DNA from 3 places in the Streptomyces sp. NPDC045701 genome. Region 2 is predicted to be linked to each of the others. Evidence: riboswitches for the same ligand, from Rfam matches in the RefSeq annotation. Region 2 holds a riboswitch; each other region holds the start of a gene.
The links. A riboswitch is a leader RNA that binds a small molecule or an ion and turns the genes downstream of it on or off. The one in region 2 is predicted to bind cyclic di-AMP.

Region 1: linked by a shared signal. The riboswitch ahead of AC07DW_RS26705 (M23 family metallopeptidase) and the one ahead of AC07DW_RS09830 (C40 family peptidase) in region 2 are both predicted to bind cyclic di-AMP.
Region 3: linked by a shared signal. The riboswitch ahead of AC07DW_RS01245 (C40 family peptidase) and the one ahead of AC07DW_RS09830 (C40 family peptidase) in region 2 are both predicted to bind cyclic di-AMP.

Annotation. Positions count from the first base shown of each region.
Region 1 is NZ_JBWKJV010000034.1:54,048-58,706, forward strand. Features, by position in the region: gene AC07DW_RS26695 (M16 family metallopeptidase) at 1-383, shown strand, start outside; gene AC07DW_RS26700 (M16 family metallopeptidase) at 410-1,774, shown strand; cyclic di-AMP (ydaO/yuaA leader) riboswitch at 1,985-2,148, shown strand; gene AC07DW_RS26705 (M23 family metallopeptidase) at 2,162-2,950, shown strand; gene AC07DW_RS26710 (GntR family transcriptional regulator) at 3,155-3,853, shown strand; gene AC07DW_RS26715 (HPr family phosphocarrier protein) at 4,051-4,332, opposite strand; gene AC07DW_RS26720 (bifunctional acetate--CoA ligase family protein/GNAT family N-acetyltransferase) at 4,508-4,659, shown strand, end outside.
Region 2 is NZ_JBWKJV010000006.1:93,755-98,413, forward strand. Features, by position in the region: gene AC07DW_RS09810 (8-amino-7-oxononanoate synthase) at 1-453, shown strand, start outside; partial or broken gene AC07DW_RS09815 (helix-turn-helix domain-containing protein) at 490-618, opposite strand; gene AC07DW_RS09820 (ATP-binding protein) at 890-1,321, shown strand; gene AC07DW_RS09825 (DUF6328 family protein) at 1,361-1,897, opposite strand; gene AC07DW_RS09830 (C40 family peptidase) at 1,940-2,416, opposite strand; cyclic di-AMP (ydaO/yuaA leader) riboswitch at 2,421-2,594, opposite strand; gene AC07DW_RS09835 (urease subunit gamma) at 3,477-3,779, shown strand; gene AC07DW_RS09840 (urease subunit beta) at 3,795-4,106, shown strand; gene AC07DW_RS09845 (urease subunit alpha) at 4,099-4,659, shown strand, end outside.
Region 3 is NZ_JBWKJV010000001.1:237,289-241,947, forward strand. Features, by position in the region: gene AC07DW_RS01235 (C40 family peptidase) at 1-729, opposite strand, end outside; gene AC07DW_RS01240 (hypothetical protein) at 962-1,315, shown strand; gene AC07DW_RS01245 (C40 family peptidase) at 1,371-2,516, opposite strand; cyclic di-AMP (ydaO/yuaA leader) riboswitch at 2,515-2,675, opposite strand; gene pcrA (DNA helicase PcrA) at 2,897-4,659, shown strand, end outside.

The DNA.
Region 1 (4,659 bases), on a different contig from region 2:
CGCTCGGCTGGCTGGACGTCAAGACGTCCGGCGGGGTGGAGGTGCCCGACATCGAGTCGGCCGTCGACGACGAGCTGGCCCGGTTCGCCGCCGAGGGCCCCACGCCCGAGGAGATGGAGCGCGCCCAGGCCCAGCTGGAGCGCGAGTGGCTGGACCGGCTGGGCACCGTCGCCGGCCGCGCCGACGAACTGTGCCGGTACGCGGTGCTGTTCGGCGATCCGCAGCTCGCCCTGACCGCCGTCCAGCGCGTCCTGGACGTCACGGCCGAGGAGGTGCAGGCGGTCGCCCAGGCCCGCCTCCGCCCCGACAACCGCGCGGTGCTGGTCTACGAACCCGCCGGCACCGCCCACAGCGACCAGGAAGAAGAGGGGGCCGACCAGTGAGCGACGCAGCTGTGTCCCTGACGTCCATGGAGTTCCACCCGCAGCCCCGGCCCGGGACCGCCAGGCCGTGGGCCTTCCCCGCCCCCGACCGCGGCACTCTCGACAACGGCCTGACGGTCCTGCGCTGCCACCGCCCCGGTCAGCAGGTCGTGGCCGTCGAGATCTTCCTCGCCGCGCCGCTGGAGGCCGAGCCCGAGGGTCTCGACGGCGTCGCCACGATCATGGCGCGGGCCCTGTCGGAGGGCACCGACAAGCACTCGGCGGAGGAGTTCGCCGCCGAGCTGGAGCGATGCGGCGCCACCCTCGACGCGCACGCGGACCACCCCGGTGTCCGGATCTCCCTCGAGGTGCCGGTCTCCCGCCTCTCCAAGGCCCTCGGGCTGGTCGCCGAGGCGCTGCGGGCCCCCGCCTTCGCCGACAGCGAGGTCGAGCGCCTGGTCCGCAACCGGCTCGACGAGATCCCGCACGAGATCGCCAACCCGGCCCGCCGTGCCGCCATGCAGCTCTCCAAGGAGCTGTTCCCGGCCACCTCCCGCATGTCGCGCCCCCGCCAGGGCACCGAGGCGACCGTCGCGGGCATCGACTCCGCGGCCGTGCGCGCCTTCTACGAGGCCCACGTACGGCCCGCGACCGCCACCGCCGTGGTCGTCGGCGACCTCACCGGCGTCGACCTCGACGCGGTGCTCGCCGACACGCTCGGAGCCTGGACCGGCGACACGGCCGAGCCCCGCCCCGTCCCGCCCGTGACGGCGGACGACACCGGCCGCGTCATCATCGTCGACCGCCCCGGCGCGGTGCAGACGCAGCTGCTCATCGGCCGTATCGGCGCCGACCGGCACGACCGGGTGTGGCCGGCCCAGGTGCTGGGCACCTACTGCCTGGGCGGCACCCTCACCTCCCGCCTGGACAAGGTCCTGCGCGAGGAGAAGGGCTACACCTACGGCGTACGGGCCTTCGGCCAGGTGCTGCGCTCCGGCCCCGAGGGCGGCGCCGCGATGCTCGCCATCAGCGGCTCGGTCGACACCCCGAACACCGGCCCCGCCCTCGACGACCTGTGGAAGGTGCTGCGCACCCTCGCCGCCGAGGGCCTGACCGACGCCGAGCGGGAGACGGCCGTGCAGAACCTGGTGGGCGTCGCCCCGCTCAAGTACGAGACGGCCGCCTCCGTCGCGGCCACCCTCGCCGACCAGGTCGAGCAGCACCTCCCGGACGACTTCCAGGCCCAGATGTACGCCCGGCTCGCGGAGACGGGCACCGTGGAGGCCACCGCGGCGGTCGTCAGCGCGTTCCCGACGGACCGTCTGGTCACGGTCCTCGTCGGTGACGCGGCTCAGATCAAGGAGCCCGTGGAAGCGCTCGGGATCGGCGAAGTGACGGTCGTCTCCGGCTGATTGGCGCGGCCTCGCCCCCTGGGCGGAACGCGTTGCGGGCCCCGGTACCGTTCGGTGCCGGGGCCCTGTCGTATGTCCGGTTTGTTGCGGAGATTCAGTGTCTGACCTGTGGCGTGCGCTACAAAAAACCGTGTCTGTTTGGTGATTGAAAGATCGGCCGCTTAGCGTCTGATGCGCTGCCCGACCGGTACCCGTCGCACCCGCGGCACCGGGCAGCCATCGCCGAGTCCCCGTCAGGCGCGAGCCTGGGGAGCCGGGGACCCACGTAGTCCCTGGGGTGAATCGGACGCCTTCGCACCCGTGCGGAGGGGCCCGTAGGAGACCTTCCTGCTCCGAACCCGTCAGCTAACCCGGTAGGCGAGAAGGAAGGAAAGGATCAGCCACTTCATGGCGTTCACCCGTGCCACCGGGAAGCACCGTGCCCCGAGCCGTCTGAGCCGCAAGAGCGCACACGTCGCCGGAGTCGCCGCCCTCGCCACCACCGGCGTCATCGGAACCCTCGCTTCCCCGGCCCTCGCCGCCGCCCCGGACACCGCTCCCGGTTCGCTCGAGGACACCGGCCTCACCCAGGCGGTCATCACGGACACCCTCGCCGAGCAGATCGACGCCCAGGCCGAGGCCCAGGAGCTGGAGGCCCAGGAGGCCGCCGCCAAGGCGGCCGCCCAGGCGAAGGCGGAGGCCGAGGCCAAGCGCAGGGCCGAGATCCGGGTGGAGGCCGCCCGGGAGGCCAAGGAGCGCGCCGACCGCGAGGCCGAGCGCCGGCGGCTGAACGCCTTCCAGCTGCCGGTCGAGGGCAGCTACGTCAGCACCGGGTACCAGACCGGCGGCGCCATGTGGTCCTCCGGCAGCCACACCGGCGTCGACTTCCACGCCGCCTCCGGCTCCCGCGTGGTCTCCGTGGGCGCGGGCACCGTCGTCGAGGCGGGCTGGGGCGGCGCGTACGGCAACAACGTCGTGATCCGGATGAACGACGGCACCTACACCCAGTACGGCCACCTCGCCTCCGTCAGCGTGTCGGCCGGCCAGACCGTGATGCCGGGCCAGCAGATAGGCCTGTCCGGCTCCACCGGCAACTCCTCCGGGCCGCACCTCCACTTCGAGGCCCGCACGAGCGCCGACTACGGCTCGGACATCGACCCCGTCGCGTACCTCCGCTCCCACGGCGTCAACGTCTGACCCCTTCCGCCCGTCGCCGAAGGCCCCGGTTCATGACCCGAACCGGGGCCTTCGGCGTGCCGGGGTCTCCCGGTGCGGGCCTGCTGGCCAAAAAGAACTCAATGGATTCCGGGTGGCTGTCGGAAAGTGCGGTTCTCTGCAATAGAGTCACTCGACAGGCGTCAATCGGCGGAGTTTCGCGCGGATAAAGTTGGGGGTTCTGGTATGCGCATTCCCGCGCCCTCGGTATGCACGGCGATCCGCGACGACATCGTCACCGGGGTGTTCGCGCGCGGCAGCCGGCTCACCGAGGAGCAGCTGGCCCGCCGCTACGGGGTCTCGCGGGTACCGGTCCGTGAGGCGCTGCGCACCCTGGAGTCGGAGGGGTTCGTCACCACCCGCCGCCATGTCGGCGCGTGCGTCGCCGAGCCCACCGAGCAGGAGGCCGCCGACCTGCTGGAGATGCGGACGCTGCTGGAGCCGCTGGGCGCCGCCCGCGCCGCCCAGCGCCGGACCGATGCCCATCTCAAGGTGCTCAGGGGGCTGGTCAGGCTGGGCCAGGAGCGGGCGCGCCGCGGCCAGGGGGAGGATCTGCGCTCGCTGGGCGGCTGGTTCCACGAGACGCTCGCCCAGGCGTCCGGCAGCCCCGCGCTGACGGCGCTGCTGACTCAGCTGCGGCACAAGATCGCGTGGATGTACGTGGTCGACCAGCCCGCCCGGCCGGCCGAGGTGTGGGCCGAGTACGGCGCGATCGTGGACGCCGTGGCCCGGGGCGACGCCGAGCGGGCCCGCACGCTCACCACCCTGCACGTGGAGCGCGCGCTCACCGCGCACCGGCTGCGGCGGGTGGAGCGGCCGGTCCCGGGCGGGGGTGTGGTGAGGACTTCGCAACACCGCGTAAACACCGCGAGCGTCCGCAATTAACAGCGGCACCGTATACAAAGAAGAGGGAATTTCCGTCCCGGAATTCACCCTGCCTGAAAAGGGCTGATGTTCCCCGCGCTTTCCGGGTTCCGTGATTCCAGGATTCCGGCGTCGGCCGGTGCCGGTGAAACAGCGGAGCCGTACCACCCGGGGTCGGGGGTACGGCTCGGCGGTGAGACTGTGGGGCGACCGGAAGGTCAGACGGTCTCGGGGAGCTCTTCGAGACCCTCGGCGACCAGCTTCGCCAGACGGTCCAGGGCGGCGTCCGCGCCCTCCGCGTCCGAAGCGAGCACGATCTCCTCGCCGCCCTGCGCGCCCAGGCCCAGCACCGCGAGCATCGACGCGGCGTTGACCGGGTTGCCGTCGGCCTTGGCGATCGTCACGGGGACGCCGGAGGCCGTGGCGGCACGGACGAAGATGGAGGCGGGGCGGGCGTGCAGGCCCTCGGCCCAGCCGACGTTGACGCGGCGCTCAGCCATGGTGTTGCCCTTCGAGTCTCGGCGGTTGTCTAGACCAGTTGTCGAATCCAGTCTCTCACGTCCCGCGGGGTGCTCGAACCGGCTCCACGGGGCCACGTCGGCCGGTCGGCCGGCCTCACCCAGCGTTGTCCACAGCACCTCCGCGACCGGGCGTCCGCACCGTACCCTGGGGCCCATGCGGACCCCGTCGGATCAGCCGGAACACGTGTACCCCGACCACTGGGAGGCCGACGTCGTGCTGCGGGACGGCGGCACCGCGCGGATCAGGCCGATCACCACGGATGACGCCGAACGCCTGGTCAGCTTCTACGAACAGGTCTCGGACGA
Region 2 (4,659 bases):
CTGGGCAGTCAGGGCGGGGCGGTGCTCGGCCCCGCCCGGGTGATCGACCACCTGGTCAACGCCGCCCGGACGTTCATCTTCGACACGGGCCTCGCCCCGGCCGCCGCGGGCGCGGCGCTGGCGAGCCTGCGCCTGCTGCGCGGCGAGCCGGGGCTGGCCGGCCGGGCGCGCGCGGTGGCGGCCACCCTGCACGCGCGGCTGACCGGGGCGGGCCTGACCGCCGTGCGGCCGGACGCCGCCGTCGTCTCCGTGCGGGCCCCCTCGCCGGAGCAGGCGGTGAAGTGGGCGGCCGACTGCCGGGCCGGGGGCCTCGCGGTGGGGTGCTTCCGGCCGCCGTCGGTGCCGGACGGCATCTCGCGCCTGCGGCTCACCGCGCGGGCCGACCTGACCGAACGTCAGGTGGACGAGGCGGTCGCCACCATCCTCCGTACCGCGCCGGCCCCGGTCAGCTGACCTCTCCCGAGGAACCGGCCTCCTTCACAGAGGTGACGAAGGAGGCACCCCGCTCGCACCCGTCTCGATCCGGCTCACCTTCGACTGGTGCCACCCCACCAGCCGCGCGGCGTCGCGGCTGGTGAGGCCCGCGGCCAGGCGCAGCCCGCGCAACTCCTCGCCCAGCTTGAGCCGACGCTCCGCCGGGCCGTGCCGCGTGCCTCGCGTGCCCGCATCCTGCCCCCGTGAAGCCGACCCCTCAGTTTGCCGCCCACATCCGGTCTCGCGTAGCAGAGGTCACCGCTTCGAGCGACAGATATATGCAGATCTTGGTGGATCGCCCCCATCGGGGGTGACATAAGTGGCAGTCTGGCGCGAAGCGCAATCCGAGGCCGTCCTCACAGAGCATCCGGTACGTGTCGGAGTCCGGCCCCGGTGGGAAAGGGACGGCGTCGTCATGGCAGACCATCAGGAAGCATCCGTCACCCTGCCGAGCGATCCCGTCTCGGTGTCCGCCGCCAGAAGATACGTGGCGGACGTCCTCACGGAGTGGGGCCTGCCCGACGGCGCGGACACGGCGGACACGGTCCGGCTGATCGTCTCGGAGCTCGCCACCAACGCCGTCCAGCACACCTTCGGCAAGTCGCCGACATTCACCGTGGACGTCCGGCTGGAGCGCGACGAGCGGCTGCGCATCGGCGTCACCGACAGCCACCCGCGCTGGCCGCAGCGGCTTCCCGCGGCCGTCCAGCAGGACAACGGCCGCGGCATGGTCATCATCCGCTGGCTCGCGGCGGAGTGCGGCGGTCGCCTCTCGGTCACCCCGACCCCGGAGGGCGGCAAGACCGTCTGGATCGCCCTCCCGTGGACCGCCCCGGTCCAGTCCTGACCTCGGCCGGAGTCCCGGCCCCGTCCCGCCCTCCCGGCGTCACCGGCGGCGGAAGCGCCGTCCCGGACGTGCCGGCGCCGGCCGCGCCGGTGACCGGATGCCCAGACGGCGCCGCACCAGGCGGGGGAGCAGCCCCCACAGGCCGGCGCACACCAGCAGGGTGAACGCGCCCGCCGCGAGCCCCTCCGGGCGGCCGTGCACCACGTCGACGACCAGCGACACGGACGAGGTGAGGGCCAGCGCCAGGACGGCGAGCCCGATCTTCGCCAGCTGGGACGACACGGCGACGATGCGGGCCTTGGCGCCCTGCTGGAAGAGCGTGCGGTGCAGGGCGGCGGGGGCGGTCAGCAGGGCGGCCGCCACCACCGAGAGCAGCAGCGTCAGGACGTACGTGCCCCGCTGGTAGGAATCGAGCGAGGTGAAGCGCGGCGTGAAGGCCAGCGTCAGCAGGAAGGCGAACAGGATCTGGACGCCCGTCTGGGTGACGCGCAGCTCCTGGAGCAGCTCGGCGAAGTTGCGGTCGGCCCGCTCCAGGGGCGTCTCGTTACGCGCGGGGCGGGGGATCTCGCCGGACATGGCCCACGAGTACCCCCGCACCGCCGCTCATTCCCGCTGGGCTCAGCGGACCCTTCCGTACCAGACCGACTTCGACCAGATCTTGTCCAGCTTCACGACCGATCCTGACTTCGGCGAGTGCCAGATCTTGTTATTACCCGCGTAGATACCGACGTGGTAGACGCTGCTTCCCCGGTGGAAGAACACGAGGTCGCCCTTCGTCCGGCTGGACGCCGAGATGTGGCGGGTCTTGTTGTACTGCTGCTGCGCCGTGCGCGGCAGCGTCTTGCCGGCCTTCTTGTACGAGTACAGGGTGAGGCCGGAGCAGTCGAACCGGGACGGGCCCGCCGCTCCGTACTTGTACGGTGCGCCCTTCTTGGACGCGGCGATGTTCAGGGCCTTGGTGCCGTGCGCCGGGGCGGCCTGCGCCTCGGTCACGGCGCCGGGCGCCAGCATCTGGCCGCCGACGGCGGCGAGGGCGAGTGCCGAGACGGCACCGGCCCGGGACAGCAGGGACGGGACATGAATCTGCGCGGTCATTGCGCAACCCTTCGTCAGCCGCCTGTGAAGGATGACCTGTCGGGTTCGGGCTGGCGAAGTTGCCCGGCCGCTCGCGCGGCTTCACCCCAAGGGCGACCGATGGGACGAACATCGATTCGGTCACCCGTACTGCTCGGGTCCTCCACTCCTGCCGATCCACTCCTGTCGACCAGTCATCCGGGCGGCGGCAGGACTCGGCGTCCGCCCGGACCGCCCCGCCGCGGCGGCGGGGGCTTGTCGTCGACTGGGATCTTGACCCATGCAAGGGTGAAATTCCGAGTCGAAACGGCCTTTTGTGAGGCTCCTCACGACTGATCCATTCGGGTGGACAGGGCTGATTTGGTGCCCGGTGGGGTGGCATCGGCGATCCCCGTACCAGCGATGGAACCTGATGTTCCGCCAGATGTGTACGGCGGGCGCGCAAGTCGCGCCGCCCGAAATTCGTCCGGTTGCGTACGCTGAACGGGGGAGCGTTTCTCGTACCTCTGGGCCCGTCCGGGGGAGAGCCGGGGCGGTTCCGAGTCCCGGTCCTGAGAAACCGTCACGCGCCTTGCGCGCCGCCCGCCGTCAAGGACCCGGAGCGCCCGCGCCGGCGTAGAGGCATGCGCATCCGTCGCGCCGGGCTCGTGCAACGAGGTCGGGAGCGTCGCGGAGCGCGGTCACGCGCCCGGGGGCTGCCGGGCCGCCGACCGAGCGGGGGCTCAGCCGGCCACGGTGAGCCGGCCGCCGCCCAGGTGTTCGGGTCCGGGCTCCCGGGGCCGCCGACCGCCCGGACGTGATGACGGCCCCGCCACCGTCCGCCGCGGTGGAGGCCACCGCGTCCGGCGACCCGGCAGGGTCCTCGTACACCGCCGGCCGCCGGGCCGGCCCCCTCCGCGGACCCGCGCGCGCCTGATGTCCATGGGCGGGCAAAGCGCCGGTTAACCTGCCGGAAAAACTTCTGCCAGAGATTGAAATATCTCTGCGCGACACTCGTTCTCGCAGGTCAACAAGGTGTTGAAGCCGGATAGGGTCCCGCTGCGCCCGGGATCACATCGGGCGGGAGACTGTGAGGTGAAACGTGCAACTGACCCCGCACGAGCAGGAACGACTGCTCATCCATGTCGCCGCCGACGTGGCGGAGAAGCGCAGGGCACGCGGTGTGCGGCTCAACCACCCCGAGGCCGTCGCCCTCATCACCTCCCACATCCTGGAGGGCGCCCGCGACGGCCACACCGTCGCCGAACTCATGACGTCCGGCCGCAAGGTGCTCACCCGCGACGACGTCATGGACGGCATCCCCGAGATGATCCACGACGTCCAGGTCGAGGCCACCTTCCCCGACGGCACCAAGCTCGTCACCGTCCACGACCCGATCATCTGACGGGGCACGGCACCGATGATCCCCGGAGAGATCCTGCACGCGGACGGGACCGTCCCCCTCAACGAGGGCCGCCCCGTCACCCGCCTCACCGTCCTCAACGCCGCGGACCGGCCCGTCCAGGTCGGCTCCCACTACCACTTCGCCGAGGTGAACCCCGGGCTCGACTTCGACCGTCCGGCCGCGCACGGCCTGCGGCTCAACATCGCCGCCGGTACCGCCGTACGCTTCGAGCCGGGCATCCCGGTCGACGTCGAACTCGTACCGCTCGCCGGGCTGCGCGTCGTCCCGGGCCTGCGCGGACAGACCGGAGGCCCCCTCGATGGCTGAACTGACCCGGCCCGTGTACGCCGACCTCTTCGGCCCCACCACGGGCGACCGCATCCGGCTCGCCGACACCGACCTGCTGGTCGAGATCGAGGAGGACCGGTCCGGCGGACCGGGACGCGGGGGCGACGAGGCGGTGTTCGGCGGCGGCAAGGTGATCCGCGAGTCCATGGGCCAGTCCCGCGCCACCCGCGCCGAGGGCGCCCCGGACACCGTCATCACCGGTGCCGTCATCCTCGACCACTGGGGCGTCGTCAAGGCCGACATCGGCATCCGCGACGGCCGGATCACCGGCATCGGCAAGGCCGGCAACCCCGACACCATGGACGGCGTCCACCCGGACCTCGTCATCGGACCCGAGACGGAGATCATCGCCGGCAACGGCAAGATCGTCACCGCCGGCGCCGTCGACGCGCACATCCACTTCATCTCGCCGACCGTCGTCGAGCAGGCGCTCACCTCCGGCACCACCACCCTCGTCGGCGGCGGCACCGGGCCCGCCGAAGGCACCAAGGCCACCACCGTCACCCCCGGCCCCTGGCACCTCGCCCGGATG
Region 3 (4,659 bases), on a different contig from region 2:
CGCGACCGCCTGCGCGGCACGCGGGCCGGGCGCTCCGACGGAGGCGCCCCCCGGGGCGGGGCCGCCTGCCGCGGCGCCGTGCCCGGAGGCGCCCGAGCCGGACGGGGTCCCGTCGTACGCGGCGCGCTGGGCGGCGGTGAGCCGGGCGAGGAGCTTCTCGGCGGCGGCGATCCGGCCCTGGACGGCCGCCTTGTGGCGGGCCAGCTCCGCCTGCCGGGCCGTCAGGTCGCGCAGCCGGCCGCCCGCCTCGGCGCGCAGCCGGGCGAGTTCGGCGGCCTGGCTCCGGGCGGCGCCCACCGCCGTGGCCTGCCGGTCGCCGACCCGGTCCGCCAGGGCGGCCCCCATGAGGTAGGCGTCGGGGTCGCTGGAGAACGCGAGCCGGGCGGCGGGTCCGAAGCCGCCACTGCGGTACTGGTCGGTGGCGACGGCGCCCAGGGCGTTGCGGGCGGCGTTGAGCCGGGCGGTCCGGCGGGCGGCCTCGTCGCGCAGCGCGTCCAGTTCCGCCTGGGCCTCCTGCACCGCCTCCTTGGCGCCGTTGTACTTCTCGGTGGCCTCTTCGGCCTCCCGGTACAGCCGGTCGGCCTCCGCCCTGACCTGGGCGGGGCCGCGGCGGGGTTCGGCGTGCCCGGAACCCTCCAAGACGGTGGCGGCGGCCGCCCCGGCGAGCGCCAGGGTGAGCGCCGCGCGGCCGCTCGGCGGATGCTGCTTGGGTTTCCGGTGCGCTGCCACGAGGGCGGTCACTTCCCTTCGGCGGGGGTGGGGCCTGGGGCAGGACGCTAAACGCGGGGGTCACGGCCGGGCGGCACCATGACCGCTATTGGCCGCAGGTGAGGGTTCCGGAACGCATTCGGAGAGCGTGATGCCCCCGAAATCCCGCATTCCGTAGCGGCTGCGACCGATGCGACGGATGAGGCGACCCTGACCGGCGTCCGGTGATATCGGCCCGGCTAGGCTCCGCGACATGGACGTACTCATCAATGTCTTCGTCGCCCTGCACGTCATCGGTATCGCCGCCCTGCTGGGCGGTTTCCTGACCCAGATGAAGGCGATGGGCGAGGGTACGGCGCGCTTCGGCCCCGCGATGCTGCACGGCGCGCTGACCATGCTGGTCACCGGGGTGGCCCTGGTCGGCCTCAACCAGGCCGACGACCAGACCGTGAACAACGTCAAGATCGGTGTGAAGCTGGCGATCCTGGTCGTCGTCCTCGGCCTGGTCTACGTCAAGCGGGACGAGGAGCGGGTCGACAAGGCGGCTTTCGGAGCCGTCGGCGGCCTGACCATGGCGAACATCTTCATCGCCACGCTCTGGACCTGACCCGACCTGACCTGAACGATCTGGCTCGGCCCGGCCCACGCGCGCGGCGGTCACGTCATGCCGGGCGCACGCCGCTGTGGACGGACAGGTGCGAGAGGGACTCCTCACGGACGCCCTCGCCGGGCCGGGGCGCGTGGATCATCTTCCCCTCGCCCTTGTAGATGCCCACGTGACCGCTGTCGCCGTGGAAGAACACCAGGTCGCCCGGGAGCAGGTCCTCCGTCGCGACCGGCGTGCCGGCGTGCGCCTGCTCCCGGGCGGTACGGGGGAGGTCGACCCCCGCCGCCCGCCACGCCGCCTGGGTGAGCCCGGCGCAGTCGTACGAGCTCGGGCCGGTCGCGCCCCAAACGTACGGCTTGCCTATCTGGGCCTCGGCGAAGGCCAGGACCTCTCGGGCCTTGGCGGTGGAGCGGCTGTCGTCGCCGCCCGGCCGGTACGGGTCGTACTCCGGCGGCTGGTGTTCCCGCGGCCGGTGCTCCACCGCCTCCGCCCGGCGGCGGGCGTCCTCCAGCAGGACCCGCGCCCCGCCGAGCTTGCGCTGCACGGTCTGCTTGGTGGCGCGGAGGGAGGCCTGCGAGACGCTGAGCGCCTCCGGCTCGCGCGCCGCCTCCGCCCGCCACGTCCCGAGGTCGGTGACCGTCCCCCCGGACCGGCCGGTGGACGGGCCCGCCGGCGGCTCAGGGGTCGTCAGCGGCTCGGGTGCCATCAGCGGCGAGAGGTCCCCCAGCGGCGCGAGGTCTCCCGGCGGCACCGGCTCCACGGGCGCGTGGGGGCCGGGCGCGAACACCGGCGCCGCGACCGGGCCCGGTCCCTCGGAGCGGTACGGGGCCGCCGCCCGCCCGGCGAGGGCCCGGCGCGGCCCGTCCGGGGCCTCCGTACGCCGGGCGGCGTCGCCGGCCGTCCCGCCGGCCTCGCGTCGCCGCTGCGGCGCGGCTTCCCCGGCCTTGCCGTACTGCTGGGTCCGACGCGCCGTGCCCGCCTGCCGGTAGAGGTCGTCGACCTTTCTCTGTACCTCCTCGACCGTCGGCGTGCGCTCCTGGTCGCCCGACGCACCGGTCGCGGCGGTCGCGCTCTGTGACGACAGGAGCGTGACCGAGGCCAGGGCGGCTGCCGTCGTGACCCCGACGGCGGGGGAGTGGGCATGCAGGGTCTGCAAGGTGCGCGATGCGCGCGGCTTGCGATGCGACGCCAAGGTCGGCATCTCCTTCCATGGACCGCCTACCGGGTCAGCCGTCGGGTTCGGGCGGAACGGAAGGTGCCCTACGGCCGTAGCGCGCCCTCAGGGGCTGCGGGCCGATTCACCTCGGTCGTGCGTGTGGTCCCCGGTTCCATACCGCCGTGGAGGCGGCACGGATTCGGCGTGGGCGGTCCGATCGGCGTGGTTCGCCGATGCGGGAACGGACCGCCTGGGCGAGCACGCTAGCCAACCTGTGGTGGTGCTGTGAAGGATGATGTTCGATATGCCCGATACGTATTCGTGACCTTGGCGTGATGTCGTCGAATCGGTACGGAGGGTGACGAGTCGGACCTGTTTCCGGTTCGTCCACGGCTGTCAGTGGGGCGGCCTAGACTCGATAGGCGATGAGCAGCCTCTTTGACGACAGCTTCCTGGCGGACCTCCGGAACCACACCGAGGAGCCCCCGCCGCCCGAGGACTCCGAGGGCCCCGGGCACGCCCCGGCCGCGGAGGAGGTCCCGCACGACCTCTTCGGCGACCGCTTCGACGTGCCCCCGGCCCGGGACGCCTACCACCGCGACGGCGCCCCGCGCACCGTCGTCGACCCCGCCGCGCTGCTGGAGGGGCTGAACGACCAGCAGCGCGCCGCCGTGGTGCATACTGGCTCGCCGCTGCTCATCGTCGCCGGCGCCGGCTCCGGCAAGACCCGGGTGCTGACCCACCGCATCGCCCACCTGCTGGGGACGCGCCACGTCCACCCCGGTCAGATACTGGCCATCACCTTCACCAACAAGGCCGCCGGCGAGATGAAGGAGCGCGTGGAGCAGCTCGTCGGCCCGCGCGCCAACGCCATGTGGGTCATGACCTTCCACAGCGCGTGCGTCCGCATCCTGCGCCGCGAGTCGAAGAAGCTCGGCTTCACGTCGTCGTTCTCGATCTACGACGCCGCCGACTCCAAGCGGCTGATGGCGCTGGTCTGCCGCGACCTGGACCTGGACCCGAAGAAGTTCCCGCCGAAGTCGTTCAGCGCCAAGATCTCGAACCTGAAGAACGAGCTGATCGACGAGGAGACCTTCGCCGACCAGGCCGCCGACGGCTTCGAGAAGACCCTGGCCGAGGCGTACCGGATGTACCAGGCGCGGCTGCGCGAGGCCAACGCCCTGGACTTCGACGACATCATCATGACGACGGTCCACCTCCTCCAGGCGTTCCCCGACGTCGCCGAGCACTACCGCCGCCGCTTCCGCCACGTCCTCGTCGACGAGTACCAGGACACCAACCACGCCCAGTACACCCTGGTCCGCGAGCTGGTGGGCACCGGATACGAGGACCTGGACCCGGCCGAGCTGTGCGTCGTCGGTGACGCCGACCAGTCGATCTACGCCTTCCGCGGCGCGACCATCCGCAACATCCTCCAGTTCGAGGAGGACTACCCGGACGCGACGACCATCCTGCTGGAGCAGAACTACCGCTCCACACAGACCATCCTGTCCGCCGCCAACGCGGTCATCGAGCGCAACGAGAGCCGCCGCCCCAAGAACCTGTGGACCAACGCGGGCGAGGGCGCCCGGATCATCGGGTACGTCGCGGACACCGAGCACGACGAGGCGCAGTTCGTCGCCGACGAGATCGACCGGCTGACGGACGCGGGCGAGGCCAAGGCCGGCGACGTCGCCGTCTTCTACCGGACGAACGCCCAGTCCCGTGTCTTCGAGGAGATCCTCATCCGCGTCGGCCTGCCGTACAAGGTCGTCGGCGGCGTCCGCTTCTACGAGCGCAAGGAGGTCCGCGACGTCCTCGCGTACCTGCGCGTGCTGGCCAACCCCGAGGACAACGTCCCGCTGCGCCGCATCCTCAATGTCCCCAAGCGGGGCATCGGCGACCGCGCCGAGGCGATGATCGACGCGCTGGCGCTGCGCGAGAAGATCACCTTCCCGCAGGCGCTCCGCCGGGTCGACGAGGCGTACGGCATGGCGGCCCGGTCGGCGAACGCCGTGAAGCGGTTCAACACGCTGATGGAGGAGCTCCGCACCATCGTGGACTCGGGAGCCGGCCCCGCGGTGGTGCTGGAGGCCGTGCTGGAGCGGACGGGATACCTCGCCGAGCTCCAGGCCTCCACCGACCCGCAGGACGAGACCCGGATCGAGAACCTCCAGGAGCTCGCCGC